2 regions of the Buttiauxella sp. AC142 genome follow, and region 2 is predicted to be linked to the other one. Evidence: predicted binding sites of a transcription regulator. Region 2 holds the regulator's gene; the other holds the start of a gene.

Region 1 (7,741 bases), 620 kb from region 2:
GCTCACTCAGTCCATGCTTGAGGCCGGGAAAAAGCCGCTGTGGTTTTTGGTGGGCGACACCGCGCTGCCCAGTATTCACGACCGTTTGCAAGGGTATCTTGATGCGCTCAGGCAAAACGAATTAAGTGCAGAACACTGGGTTGCAGAGGCGCAGGACAATACGCCGGAAGGCGGTGCGCAACTGATGAAAGACCTTATCGCGCGCGTCGGAGTACCTGAAGCCTTTATTGCGTCGTCATTGCCAATGCTTGAAGGCGCAATAAAAACGATTCGCGAACATTGTGGCGTTATTCCGCAACACATCAATATTGGCACATTCGATGAACACCCAATGTTAGGGTTTTTATCCAATAATGTCTGGTCCATGCGCCAGGATGAAGACACCTGGGCTGAGAAAGCGTTTGAATTAATGCAGCTGGCAATTGACGGGCAACCGGCAATGCGAACAGAAAAGGTTAATATGGTGCTAATCAAGCGTGAGAGTAATCACTGAATATTATTTTCACCGTTCAAAGAATATGGAGAAAAGAAATGGAAAGAGATGTACTGGCACGTGAAATAATAGACACCTGCCTTGAAATGACGCGCCTGGGTTTAAATCAGGGAACCGCTGGGAATATTAGCGTGCGTTATCAGGGTGGCATGTTAATCACCCCGACGGGCACACCCTACGAGCGTTTAACCGAGTCCAATATTGTGTTTGTCGATGCCGACGGCCAGTTTGAAGAGGGCAAAATCCCTTCTAGCGAGTGGCGTTTTCATCAGGCCGTTTATCAGGCCCGTCCCGATGCCAACGCCGTAGTGCATAACCATGCCGTCCATTGCACGGCGGTGTCGATTCTCAACCGCCCGATTCCTGCAATCCATTACATGATCGCCGTCGGTGGCGGGAACACGATTCCTTGCGCCCCGTACGCCACGTTTGGCACTAAAAAACTCTCAGAACATGTTTATGAGGCGATGAGAGATCGCAAAGCCACGTTGCTGCAACATCACGGCCTGATTGCCTGCGAAGAAAACCTGCAAAAAGCATTGTGGCTGGCGCACGAAGTGGAAGTGCTGGCGCGGTTATATCTCACCACGCTTGCCATCGTCGACCCGGTGCCGGTGCTGCCCGATGAAGAAATTGCCATTGTTCTTGAGAAGTTCAAAAGCTACGGCTTGCGGATTGAAGAATAACTATAATTTCCAGCGTCCTAAAAACCGGCGCTGGAAATTATGCTAAAGGTGGATGACGCTAGAAAGTTCTTCGTAGGTCAGATAAGCGATAGCGTCATCCGACAAAACCTGTTTAACCGGCTTTTGCAGCAGTGACTTCTTGCCCCACTAAGCCAATCTTCAAATACCCTGCCTGATGCAGCGTATCCATCACATTCATCATAGTTTCGTAATCAACCGATTTGTCTGCGCGGAAGAAGATTGTGGTGTCTTTCTTGCCTTCCGTCGCCGCCATCAGCGTGTTAACCATGTTCTCCTGAGTGACTTCATCGTTCCCAATAAACATAGTTTTGTCCGCTTTGACGGAGAGATAGATCGGTTTTTCAGGGCGCGGCTGCGGCTGGCTTGAAGACGCGGGAAGGTTAACCTTCACATCGACCGTCGCAAGCGGCGCTGCCACCATGAAGATAATCAGCAACACCAACATGACATCGATAAACGGCGTCACGTTGATATCATGCATTTCGCCGTTATCGTCGTGGTTTTCATTAAAACTCATTGCCATGGGATCAACCTACACGCAGTTTCTGAGCTGTACGTACCGGGCGAGACTGAGAGCTTGCAGCCAAATCCAGGTCACGACTTTGCAACAGCAGAACCTGAGCGGCAACATCACCCAACGAGGCTTTATAGCCGCCAATCACACGGGCAAACACGTTATAAATAACAACCGCTGGGATTGCTGCAACCAGGCCGATAGCCGTTGCCAGCAATGCTTCTGCGATACCCGGTGCGACGACCGCCAGGTTGGTGGTTTGCGACTGAGCAATACCAATGAAGCTATTCATTATGCCCCAGACGGTACCAAACAGACCGACGAACGGGGAAATCGCACCGATGGTCGCAAGGAAGCCGTTACCGCGTCCCATGTGACGACCTGCCGCCGCAACACGGCGCTCAAGACGGAAACCGGTACGCTCTTTAATGCCTTCGTTATCTTCACTGCCGGCGGAAAGCTCAAGCTCGTTTTGCGCTTCATTGATAAGCATGGTGCTAAGGCTTCTCGCATCAAACGCTTCAGCCATTTCACTGGCTTCATCCAGAGAGCGGGCATTAGCCAGTTGCTGCTGCTCGCGCTTAAGACGGCGCTTCTGCGAAGACAGCTCAACACTTTTGCTAAAGAAGATTGCCCAGGTGACGACAGAAGCCAGAATCAGGCCGATCATCACAATTTTTACCACGATGTCGGCATGCTGATACATGCCCCAGACAGAGAGGTCTGTCTGCATCAAATTATTCGTCACTCTTACTCTCCACCACGAAATAATACAAAAACTGGTCGTAATAATATCAAAACGGCATCGAATTGATAGTAGTTCTCATTAGTATTTAAAGAGTGCCTGAAATTGTCTATGCATTCCTTGCGCTTACGCAGCAAAAAGATGATAAGTTAAGTTTAGACATCCAGATGGTTAAACAGGGTAAAGTGAACATGACTGCGAAGAAGCACATCGAAACGGCGCTGGTTAATGCCGGGCGCGATAAAAAATTCACCCAGGGTTCGGTTAACAGCGTCATTCAACGCGCTTCCTCGTTGGTTTTTGAAACTGTAGAAGCGAAAAAACAGGCGACGGCTAACCGCGCAAAAGGCGAGCTTTTTTATGGCCGCCGCGGCACCCTCACCCATTTCTCGTTACAAGAAGCGATGTGCGAACTGGAAGGCGGCGTGGGTTGTGCGCTTTACCCTTGCGGCGCGGCAGCCGTTGCCAATGCGATTCTGGCATTCGTCGAGCAAGGCGATAATGTGCTGATGACCGGTAGCGCTTACGAACCTAGCCAGGATTTTTGCACCAAAATTCTCGCTAAACTTGGCGTGACGACCACCTGGTTCGACCCGATGATTGGCGAAGGCATTGCAGAGCTGGTGCAGCCCAATACTAAAGTCGTATTTCTGGAATCGCCAGGCTCTATCACAATGGAAGTACATGACGTTCCAGCGATTGTTAAGGCGATTCGTCGCGTTGCCCCTGACGCCATTATTATGATTGATAACACCTGGGCTGCGGGCATTCTGTTTAAGGCACTGGATTTCGGCATCGATATTTCGATTCAGGCGGGCACCAAGTATCTGATTGGCCATTCCGATGCGATGGTGGGTACGGCGGTGTCGAACGCACGTTGCTGGGACCAGTTGCGCGAGAATTCATATTTGATGGGGCAGATGCTGGATGCCGACACGGCGTATATGACCAGTCGTGGTCTACGTACCCTGGCGGTGCGCCTGCGCCAACATCATGAAAGCAGTTTAAAAGTTGCCGAATGGCTGGCGCAACATCCGCAGGTTGAACGCGTCAATCACCCTGCACTGCCCGGCAGCAAAGGGCATGAGTTCTGGAAACGAGACTTTACAGGCAGCAGTGGTTTATTCTCATTCGTGCTTAAAAAGCGCTTGAGTAATGACCAGTATCAACACTACCTGGACAATTTCCACTATTTTAGTATGGCTTATTCCTGGGGTGGCTATGAATCGCTTATTCTCGCCAACCAACCGGAAGAACTGGCGGAAATCCGCCCGGCAGGCGGAGTTGACTTCACCGGAACCTTAGTTCGCGTGCATATCGGACTTGAGAATGTTGACGATCTGATTGCCGATCTCGACGCAGGTTTCCAGCGTATTGCCTAAAATTGCCAGAAGTGGATGCCATAAAAGACAGTTTTTTCCGTTTCGAAATGATTTGTTGAGTCTGCGATCATGAAGTCGAAGGGGTTTTAGCGTTACACTATGACCACAAGATTAAGGCCCCTTTAACCGGGGCCTCAAATACTAAGGTGCGCCTAATCTTCATACTGTAGATTCACGCGTGCTCATTAAAGCAGTTCCACAGGATTTGCCATGGCTGTTATACACAATATCGTTCAGGCGCTTTGGCAACATGACTTTGCTGCACTCGCGGACCCTCATGTTGTTGGAGTGGTTTATTGCGTCATGTTTGCGACGCTGTTTCTCGAAAATGGATTACTGCCCGCCTCGTTTTTGCCAGGCGACAGTCTGCTATTGCTCGCGGGAGCGCTGGTCGCGAAAGGCGTGATGGGTTTTATCCCGACAATCATTATTTTGACCGCGGCAGCAAGCCTCGGTTGCTGGTTGAGCTACGCGCAAGGTCGCTGGCTCGGTAATACCAAAATCGTGAAAAGCTGGCTCAAGCAACTCCCGCCGCAGTATCACCAGCGGGCAACGGTGATGTTTGACAGACACGGTTTATTCGCTCTGTTAGCCGGGCGTTTTTTGGCGTTTGTACGCACGCTTTTACCCACCATGGCGGGGATTTCCGGCCTCAGCAATCGTCGTTTCCAGGTGTTTAACTGGTTGAGCGGCTTATTATGGGTCGGCAGCGTGAGCAGTCTCGGTTACGCCCTCAGCATGATTCCTTTCGTTAAACGCCATGAAGATCAGGTGATGACTTGCCTGATGATTCTCCCGATGGTGCTGCTGATTGCAGGCCTGGTGGGGACACTGTTTGTGGTTATCAGGAAAAAATTTAATCCTGCGTAAGAAAGTGTCGGATGTAGCTAACGCTAATCCGACGCTAATCCCATTTACATCACTCGCATACGCGCCGCATCTTCCCCCGGTGTCACGCCAAAATAGCGCTTAAACTCGCGGCTAAACTGCGAGGCACTTTCATAGCCAACACGAATCGCCGCAGTGCTGGCTTTCATGCCGTCGTGCAAAATCAGCATCCGCGCTTTGTGCAGTCGATAACTCTTAAGATATTGCAGCGGCGAAGTGCTGGTGACCGACTTAAAGTTATGGTGGAACGCTGACACACTCATGTTCGCTTCGGCGGCCAGTTGGTCCACAGAAAGGTTTTCGGTGTATTGCGTTTCGATGCGTCTGAGCACACGGCTAATCAGGCTGAAATGAGTTTGGCGGCTGACCAGCGCCAGTAGCGCGCCGCCGCACGGCCCGATCAAAATGTGGTAGAGAATTTCGCGGATTATCTGTTTCCCCAGAATACGCGCATCAAGCGGGTGTTCCAGCACATCCAGTAAACGTTCGGCGGCACAAAGTATTTCTTCTGAAAGCTCCGCGGAGTTAATCCCGGTTGAACTGGTTTGCGGATGCGATAAATCATCTTCGCCTATGTCCATCAGTAAATCCTGAAGCTGCAAAATATCAATGTTAATGCGCACCCCAGCCAAGGGTGTTTCAGGCGTGGCAAAGGTTTCACATTCAAAAGGCAATGGCACCGTCAGCAGCAGATATTCGTTGGCGTCGTAGCGGAAAACGCGATCGTTCAAATAACCCGTTTTTTGGCCTGAAAAGAGAATAATGATCCCCGGCTCATACATTACCGGCGTGCGGGCATAAGGCTTAGTGCCATAGAGCAATGTGACATTTGGCACTGAACACAAGCCACTATTTTCTTTTTCAATCAAACAATTAATTTTATTCGTTAATTGCTGGCAAATCGCTTTCCGCTTCATCTTTTTCATCTCAACAGGGCTTTTGTGACCTTGTCAGTGTGCTACTAAATTTTCTATTTCTCCAGCTACCAGTAGAAATAGGCAAGACAAAGGCAGGAATAAGCATTGAGAGATAACCGCTCGAAGCCGACAATGGCTACCATCAAATGAGTTAAGCAATGTCCCTCGTTATCCACACCACAGGAACCCATAATGAACAATTTCAACCTACATACTCCAACCCGCATCCTGTTTGGTAAAGGCGCTATCTCCGAACTGCGCGCACAAATTCCAGCTGATGCTCGCGTACTGATTACTTACGGCGGCGGCAGCGTGAAGAAAAACGGCGTGCTGGACCAGGTTTACGCCGCACTTGAAGGCCTTGATGTGCTGGAGTTCAGCGGCATCGAACCTAACCCAACTTATGAAACGCTGATGAAAGCCGTCGAGGTTGTTCGCCAGCAGAAAGTCACTTTCCTGTTAGCGGTCGGCGGCGGCTCTGTGCTGGACGGTACAAAATTCATTGCTGCTGCGGCTAACTACCCGGCTGATATCGACCCGTGGAATATTTTGCTGACGCACGGTAATGACGTGAAGAGCGCGATTCCAATGGGTTCTGTTCTGACCCTGCCTGCTACCGGTTCTGAATCAAACAAAGGTGCGGTAGTTTCCCGCCGCGCAACCGGTGACAAACAGGCGTTTATGTCTGAACACGTACAGCCTGTGTTTGCGGTGCTTGACCCGGTTTACACCTACACCCTGCCACCGCGTCAGGTTGCGAATGGGGTAGTTGATGCGTTTGTTCACACTGTTGAGCAATACATCACTTACCCGGTGAATGCCAAAGTACAAGACCGTTTTGCCGAAGGTATTCTGCTCACGCTGGTTGAAGACGGCCCAATTGCACTCAAAGAGCCAGAGAATTATGACGTTCGTGCCAATGTCATGTGGGCGGCGACCATGGCGCTGAACGGCTTGATTGGTGCTGGTGTGCCGCAGGACTGGGCGACGCACATGCTAGGTCACGAACTGACCGCAATGCACGGTCTGGATCATGCGCAGACTCTGGCAGTGGTTCTGCCGTCTCTGTTGAATGAAAAGCGTAATGAAAAACGCGGCAAACTGCTGCAATACGCTGAGCGCGTGTGGAATATCACTGAAGGTTCTGAAGAAGAACGTATTGATGCCGCAATTGCCGCAACACGTAATTTCTTCGAGCAAATGGGTGCTCCAACTCGCCTGTCTGCATATGGTCTGGACGGCAGCACCATCCCGGCATTGCTTGTAAAACTGGAAGAAAAAGGCATGACCAAATTGGGCGAGCGCCAGGACATTACTCTGGATGTCAGCCGTCGCATTTACGAAGCTGCCCGCTAAGTAATTTAGCCATTTGGTTTTCGTTTTTGAGGATTTGGTCCAGACTTAAACGCAATTGTTACACTGGGAGCCCCCTCCCAGTGAATCATTCATTAAGGAGGAATGCATGGGAAATCCAACCATAATCAAGCTCCAGGACGGGAACGTAATGCCGCAACTGGGCCTCGGTGTCTGGCAAGCCAGCAACGATCAGGTTCTGATAGCAATCGAAAAAGCGCTGGAAGTCGGCTATCGCTCCATTGATACCGCGGCGGCGTACAAGAATGAAGACGGTGTAGGCAATGCGCTAAAACATGCCGGTGTCCCGCGAGAAGAATTGTTCATCACCACCAAGCTCTGGAATGACGATCAGCAACGTCCCCGCCAGGCGCTGGAAGATAGCCTCGATAAACTCCAGTTAGATTACGTTGATCTCTATCTGATGCACTGGCCAGTTCCCAGCAAAGATCATTATGTCGAAGCCTGGAAAGGCATGATTGAGCTGCAAAAACAGGGACTGGTGAAAAGTATTGGCGTGTGTAATTTCCAGCTTAACCATCTCCAGCGTCTGATTGATGAAACGGGCGTTTCACCCGTGATCAACCAGATTGAGCTGCATCCGTTATTGCAACAACGTCAGCTTCATTCCTGGAATGCGACCCACAAAATTCAGACTGAATCCTGGAGTCCACTGGCCCAGGGTGGCGAAGGTGTGTTTGACCAGAAAATCATCCGAGATCTTGCGGATAAATATGGTAAA
Region 2 (7,741 bases):
CCATTTGGCGGATTGTATTTGATACCACCATCTTCCGGCGGGTTGTGCGAAGGCGTGATGACAATACCATCGGCCAGTGCGCCACCGTTTTTGTTATGCGTCAGAATAGCGTGCGAGATGGCAGGCGTTGGCGTGTAGCCATTTGCCTGTTGCACAATGACATCCACACCGTTTGCAGCCAACACTTCGAGCACGGAGATAAACGCAGGTTCAGATAACGCGTGGGTATCTTTGCCAACGTAGCACGGCCCGGTAATGCCATTTTTTGCACGATCTTCAGCAATCGCCTGAGCAATCGCCAGAATGTGAGGTTCATTGAAACTATGACGTGCCGCACTACCACGGTGGCCGGAAGTTCCGAACTTCACCGCGTGTTCGCTATTCCCCACTTCAGGCTTCAGCACGTAATACTGGGCCGTCAGTTGGGCTACGTTAATCAAATCGCTCTGTTGTGCCGGTTGTCCTGCACGAGGGTGGTTAGCCATTGGCCTTTCCTTCTGACGCGAGGTGTTAAATTGTGCCGCAAACCTTTTCAATCAATTCCGCCGGGAATTGCATTGATTGCATGATGTGTTCGATCATGCTGCATTTACGGCCTGTATTGGTATTGGTGATAACCCAGTATGGCGTACCTGGGACATGCTTAGGTTTGGTCTGGTTACCGTTTTGCAGCAGCGTTTGCTCGTTACCTGCAAAGTAGACACGGGTGCGACCGTGAAGCGACTCGGTCGCTTCACCAAAAGCATGAGCATCTAAGGTATACAGAGTCGAAAGCACCATCATGAAACGGTTAACGGCTTTCTTTTGCTCCGCATATTCATCAGACAGCAGCAATTCACGCACCGCACGAACACGATCGCGTGCTTTGTTTACAGGTTTGGCTTCCGGGGCAGGTGCAGCAGTTGCCGCCGTCTGGCCGGTAGATGCAGGTGTAGCAGGAGTTTGACCGGCGGTAAATTTCAACATGCGCCGTAAAATATCGGACGCGCTTTCACCAATGTGCTGCGTGTGGCTGGCAATGTAGCGATAGAGCTCGTCATCAACTTCAATTGTTTTCATCTTAATCCAGTGCGATATCTTTTCTGAATACAAGTTGTTGGGATTATAAGGACAAATCCCAACCTCGGGTAGCGCCAAGCTTTTGTCACCCCACAAAGTCAGACTAAACTGGAAATTTGCGGCAGTGCGGCAGAATGCCGTTATGATACCCTAACCTCACGAAGTAAAAAAAAAGAACTTTGCCATGAAATTGAATGCTCGCCTGCAAACTGCGCAACAATTGACTAGTAATTCTCCCATCGTCCTTATTCACGGTCTTTTTGGTAGCCTTGATAACCTCGGCGTGCTGGCCCGTGACCTTGGACAGGATCATTCGCTATTGCAGATTGATCTGCGCAATCATGGGTTATCGCCGCGTAGCGAAGAAATGAACTACTCTGCGATGGCGCAGGATGTGGTTGAAACACTTGATGAATATGGCATTAAGAAAGCCATTATTATCGGCCATTCTATGGGCGGGAAAGTGGCAATGGCGTTAACCGCCATCGCCCCGGAACGTGTTGATAAATTAGTGCTGATTGATATCGCCCCGGTGGATTATCAAGTGCGTCGCCACGATGAGATTTTTGCAGCGATTAATGCAGTTACCGAGGCAGACGTTAAAACTCGCCAGCAAGCCGCCGTCATTATGCGCGAGCATCTTGATGAAGAGGGCGTGATTCAGTTTTTGCTGAAATCCTTTGCCGATGGCGAATGGAAATTCAATGTGCCGGTGCTGTGGGAGCAATATGAGAATATTGTCGGATGGAAAAACATCCCTGCCTGGAACGAACCGGCGCTGTTTATTCGCGGGGGTGCATCTCCTTATGTTGACGAATCTCACCGCGAACAGCTGCTTTCGCAGTTCCCACAGGCCCGTGCGCATGTGGTTGCCGGTGCTGGTCATTGGGTTCACGCCGAAAAACCTGATGCTGTTTTGCGCGCAATTCATCGTTATATTGATGAATCCGCAGCAAACTGATTAAAAACAAACCGACTGGCCGCAAGTTGCGGCTAACGCGTTGGCGCGCAAGCCATGCTGATGTATGATTGCGCGCTAAATTGCGCCAGAGCACCCCGCTCAGTGCCACCTGAATTCCCTGTCAGTAGTCTAATCATGGCAAAAGAACAAACGGACCGTACTACATTAGATCTGTTCGCGGACGAGCGTCGCCCGGGGCGACCAAAAACAAATCCGCTAACGCGTGATGAGCAATTGCGTATCAACAAACGCAATCAACTCAAGCGCGATAAAGTACGCGGCCTGAAGCGAGTGGAGCTAAAGCTCAATAACGATGCGGTAGATGCTCTCAACCAACTGGCTGAAGCGCGCAATATCAGCCGTAGTGAGCTGATTGAAGAGATACTACTCGCACAACTGAAGCAGCATCTCAGTTAGTTTTAGTGCTATGTCCTGGTATGCAATGTTGCAGTCTGTGCACACCGGGGCGATAGCAGTTTCCGCACCACGAAGTGTTCTGCTATGATTGCCCTATCTGTGGCCAAATAGCAGCCACCATACCATTAAGTATCAAGAGGTTATTTTACTCATGGCAATCGTAGGCATTTTTTTCGGCAGCGACACTGGTAACACCGAAAATATCGCGAAAATGATTCAAAAACAGCTCGGTAAAGAAGTTGCTGAGGTGCATGACATTGCTAAGAGCAGCAAAGAAGACCTGGAAGGCTTCGATATTCTGCTTCTCGGCATCCCAACGTGGTATTACGGTGAAGCACAATGCGACTGGGATGATTTCTTCCCGACGCTGGAAGAAGTTGATTTCAATGGCAAACTGGTTGCTCTGTTCGGCTGTGGCGACCAGGAAGATTACGCAGAATACTTCTGTGACGCGTTAGGTACTATCCGCGACATCATTGAGCCACGCGGCGCAGCTATCGTCGGTCACTGGCCAACTGCGGGCTACCATTTCGAAGCCTCTAAAGGCCTGGCTGACGACGATCACTTTGTCGGTCTGGCTATCGATGAAGATCGTCAACCAGAACTGACGGCTGAACGCGTTCAGAAATGGGTCAAGCAAGTTTCTGACGAGCTGAACCTGGCTGATATCATCAACGCCTGATTCTGGATGTGACGCAGCTTTTAAACGGGTTGCGTCACATTGATAGATATTATCGATTAAAATAATTGCTACAAATTTTTAACTTTTCAGTTTGTCCCTGTACAATGACCTCCTGATCAAAAAGCTAGCAAGGCAAACAAATCGCGACTCAGCCGCCATTTTTTAGCTTGATTATGCATAATACTTGCGGTTCCCATTTAGAAGTGGCAGTTCTATAATGAGACGCATTCATCTTAACGCTCACCCTGAGTCCGAGCGAATCGTTAAGCAACAGGACAATTTCCGCATGACTGACAATAATACCGCATTAAAGAAAGCCGGCTTGAAAGTCACGCTTCCGCGATTAAAAATCCTTGAAGTGTTGCAGGGGCCGGTGAACCACCACGTCAGTGCGGAAGACCTCTATAAACGTCTGATTGATATGGGTGAAGAGATTGGTCTCGCCACCGTATATCGTGTACTCAACCAGTTTGATGATGCAGGCATTGTGACTCGTCATAATTTCGAAGGCGGCAAATCCGTATTCGAACTGACGCAGCAGCATCACCATGACCATCTGATCTGTCTGGATTGCGGCAAGGTTATTGAATTCAGTGATGATTCAATCGAAGCCCGCCAGCGCGAAATCGCAACACGTCATGGCATTCGTCTGACTAACCACAGCCTGTACCTTTACGGTCACTGCGCTGAAGGTGATTGCCGTACTGATGAAAACGCACACGAAATCAGCGAAAGGTAATCCGTATATTCTGGCTTCTGATTCAGGAGCCATGCATAAAAAAACCGGTGAGGACACTCACCGGTTTTTTTATGGCTTACGCACTACCATTATTTGTTGTTAGCGCGAATCTCTTGCCAGATTTTATCGCATTTAGCTTTTACCGCCTGATCATTACCCGTGCGGGTCGCCTGAATACAGTTCTGGTAATCCAGGGTACGAACCGTTTCTTTCTTCGCGAAATCCTGATGCTCTTTTTCCTGAGCCAGTACATTCAACACGCTTTGGCAGGCCTGAATTTTATCCGGATTACCTTCTGCGGTGTTAATACAGGCGCTATACGCTTGTTTTAGTTTCGTATCTTCCGGAGCCGTTTTAGGTTGTTGCTGCGCACACGCACTCAAACCTAACGCCATCACCACTGTCAGAACGATTTTTTTCATGCTTGATATCCTTAAGAAAACCGGGCGTTTTCACGCCCGGATTCGAATCAGAAGATGGTGAACGGTGCGATAACAATGAATTTCACGTCACGCTCATCCTGGAAGATGTTGCCGTAACCACCGCCCCAGCTTGGGATGTCGGAATGGTTGTCGTACTGAGTGAAGTGCAGTTTGAACAGAGTGCCTTTCGCACGGCCATCCTGAACGGTATACAACGCATCAAGGCTGTACGCAGATTCTTTCAGGCGGTTATCCGCATCGTAGTAACCGTCTGTGGTTGGTTTGGAGCTTGGTTTGGCATCCCATGCGTAAACATAAGAAGCGCCCACCGCCCAACCCGCAAGATTCCAGTTGCTCAGGTCATACATCGCGCCTGCAAATACCGCTTTTTCACCGTTGGCGTTGAAGTCAGAGCGGTTATCCCACCACACATCAAGACGACCGTTGGAAGAGGCGTAGGTTGGCGTCATACGCTGTAGGAAGTAGCCCTGTTGGCCATCAGCCTTAACCATGGTTCCTTCAAGGCGCAAATCAACCTGGCCGACTCTGTATCCGAGAGTCAATGCCTGCAACCATGCGGTGCCGTCGTACAGATCGTTCACACTACCGTCAGAAACTTTGTCACGCGTGCCGTAGAACTGGTAGCTGGTGGTTAACGGGCTGCCCGCGATATCAAATTTGTAGCTCGCCTTAGTGAAATACTGATCAACATAACCTTCAGCCTGGCCAAATGCGGCCTCAAGAATCAGGTTATTTTTGAAGTCATATTTCGCGCCAAGTGAATGTAAGTATTCAACTTTGGTGTTCTTATCGTTCTGATAGAACTTGTCCATTTCCAGGTGCCACGGAGCTTTATACTCGTTGGTCCACATGTAGGAGAAGCTCAACGCACCAGAATCGCCATAGTCAAAGTTTGCACCAGCTTCTGCGCCCTGGTAAGTACCAGGCATGAAGCTCCAGTGTGGTGCTAACAGAGTTTGACCGGTTGGCTGAATGTAACCACCACGCGCCCATACCGGGCCGTATTTGAATTTAGCCGCTGCTTTATAGAGGCTGATGCCGCTCTTATCGCCGGAATAATCTTCGTCATAAGCTTTGTTAGAAGAGGAGAATGCGATTTCGTTTGGGTGACCGCTGTTAGCGTTTTCTGCCATTTCGATAGCAGTAAAGGCCGCAACGTCCAGACCAAACATGTCTGCGGCATAACCTGACTGGAAGTCCAGGTTTGCGTTCCATGTGGAGTGCGCAAGGTTAGTTTCGTATTTACCCGTTGTGACGTCTTTACGGTCACGCTCACGCTGCCAGTAATAAACGCCGCCGGTCAGCGTTGAATCATCAATAAAACCTGCTGCCGTTGCCTGAGGGATGACCACTAATCCTGAAAGAGCCGTAACACCTGCGATTGCAAGCGCCAGCGCACTACGTTTGCCACTAAACGTACGCATAGAAAATTCCTCTTTGACGAATAAATAATCGCTGGACGTTAAAAGACGTCATGTAGCGAAAAAAGTAAAAATGCCTAACGGCTAAAGCGGTTATGAATATTTGCCCGCATTACTGCTTCCTTAAGACTATTTTTCGCGACGCGAATTATCAACGACTTTGTAAGAGTTCATTCCGATATTATGACAGAGAGCACATAATTTATGAGTATTTGTAACAAATGACGACTCAAGAGTTTTATCTGGATAATTGAAATTATTAACATACAAAACTCTACATGAGAGCGCTCACATAATTAAACAAAGAATTATTAATGTTCCGATATTGACCGTGAAAATTTTGCAGTGAGGAGCGCAAATAACATTAATTCGCAACGCGAATGTGAAGAAATGTTTAACCAGATGATTCTAAAGCGAAAAAAAAACGCCGCGATTTGCGGCGTTTTTGTCATACATTGACCATGTAACCTTAGGGTTATTCGCCCATTTTGGCCCAGGTATCACGCAGCCCGACGGTACGGTTAAACACCAGTTTTTCAGCTGTTGTATAACGGCTATCCAGGCAGAAATAACCTTCGCGCTCGAACTGATACGCTTTGCTGATTTCGGCATTTTTCAGGCTTGGCTCGACAAAACCTTGCTTGATGACCAGAGATTCCGGGTTAATTGTGGCCAAGAAATCTTCAGCAGCCCCAGGGTTCGCCACGCTGAACAAACGGTCGTAAAGACGGATTTCAACCGGCAATGCATGTTCAGCACTGACCCAATGAATTACACCTTTCACTTTACGTCCATCAGCAGGGTCTTTGCTTAATGTGTCCGGATCGTAGGAGCAATGCAGCACGGTGATGTTCCCTGCTTCATCTTTCTCAACACGATCGGCTTTAATCACATATGCATTACGCAGACGAACTTCTTTGCCCAGCACCAGACGCTTGTACTGTTTGTTGGCTTCTTCACGGAAGTCAGCGCGGTCGATGTAGATTTCACGGCTAAACGGCACCTGACGGCTACCCATCTCTGGTTTGTTAGGATGGTTAGGCATCGTGACCATTTCAACTTCGCCCTGCGGGAAGTTTTCAATGATAACTTTTACCGGATCCAGAACCGCCATCGCACGCGGCGCGTTCTCGTTCAGGTCGTCACGGATACAAGATTCCAGGGCAGCCATTTCAACGGTGTTGTCTTGCTTGGTCACACCAATGCGCTTACAGAATTCACGAATAGAAGCGGCAGTGTAACCACGACGACGCAGACCAGAGATGGTCGGCATACGTGGGTCATCCCAACCCTCTACAACCTTCTCAGTCACCAGCAGGTTCAGCTTGCGCTTGGACATGATGGAGTATTCGAGATTCAGGCGTGAGAACTCGTACTGACGCGGGTGCGCAGGAATAGTGATGTTATCCAACACCCAGTCGTACAGGCGACGGTTGTCCTGGAATTCCAGCGTACACAGGGAGTGCGTAATGCCTTCCAGCGCATCGGAAATGCAGTGGGTGAAGTCGTACATCGGGTAGATGCACCACTTGCTGCCGGTCTGGTGGTGGTCGGCAAACTTGATACGGTAAATAACCGGATCGCGCATGACGATAAACGGCGAAGCCATGTCGATTTTCGCACGCAGGCACGCAGTCCCTTCAGCAAACTCACCGTTACGCATTTTCTCAAACAGCGCGAGGTTTTCTTCAACGGTGCGGTCGCGATATGGGCTGTTTTTGCCAGGAGAGGTCAATGAGCCGCGATATTCACGGATTTGTTCCGGAGTCAGTTCATCGACATACGCCAGACCTTTATTGATAAGCTCAACCGCGTAGTTAAACAGCTGGTCGAAATAATCAGAGGAATAACGGATGTTGCCGGACCACTGGAAACCGAGCCATTCAACATCGTGCTTAATGGAATCAACGTATTCGATGTCTTCTTTTACCGGGTTGGTGTCATCGAAACGCAGGTTGCACTGGCCTTGATAATCTTGCGCGATACCAAAATTCAGGCAGATGGATTTTGCATGGCCGA

Evidence for each region. The regulator Fur, encoded in region 2, represses iron uptake genes when iron is present. The targets are predictions, from matches to a motif close to ATAATAATGAGAACNACTATCAA.
Region 1: the regulator Fur is predicted to act here: its motif matches at 2,525-2,547, upstream of exbB (tol-pal system-associated acyl-CoA thioesterase).

The regions. Positions count from the first base shown of each region.
Region 1 is NZ_CEEDCH010000001.1:525,861-533,601, reverse strand. It holds gene AC0IWZ_RS02420 (LacI family DNA-binding transcriptional regulator) at 1-493, shown strand, start outside; gene fucA (L-fuculose-phosphate aldolase) at 532-1,179, shown strand; gene exbD (TonB system transport protein ExbD) at 1,292-1,723, opposite strand; gene exbB (tol-pal system-associated acyl-CoA thioesterase) at 1,728-2,462, opposite strand; gene metC (cystathionine beta-lyase) at 2,627-3,841, shown strand; gene AC0IWZ_RS02395 (DedA family protein) at 4,052-4,711, shown strand; gene AC0IWZ_RS02390 (AraC family transcriptional regulator) at 4,756-5,646, opposite strand; gene yqhD (alcohol dehydrogenase) at 5,839-7,002, shown strand; gene dkgA (2,5-didehydrogluconate reductase DkgA) at 7,109-7,741, shown strand, end outside.
Region 2 is NZ_CEEDCH010000001.1:1,143,069-1,150,809, reverse strand. It holds gene pgm (phosphoglucomutase (alpha-D-glucose-1,6-bisphosphate-dependent)) at 1-485, opposite strand, end outside; gene seqA (replication initiation negative regulator SeqA) at 511-1,059, opposite strand; gene ybfF (esterase) at 1,244-2,020, shown strand; gene ybfE (LexA regulated protein) at 2,156-2,437, shown strand; gene fldA (flavodoxin FldA) at 2,589-3,119, shown strand; gene fur (ferric iron uptake transcriptional regulator) at 3,406-3,858, shown strand; gene chiQ (ChiQ/YbfN family lipoprotein) at 3,948-4,280, opposite strand; gene chiP (chitoporin ChiP) at 4,328-5,725, opposite strand; gene glnS (glutamine--tRNA ligase) at 6,198-7,741, opposite strand, start outside.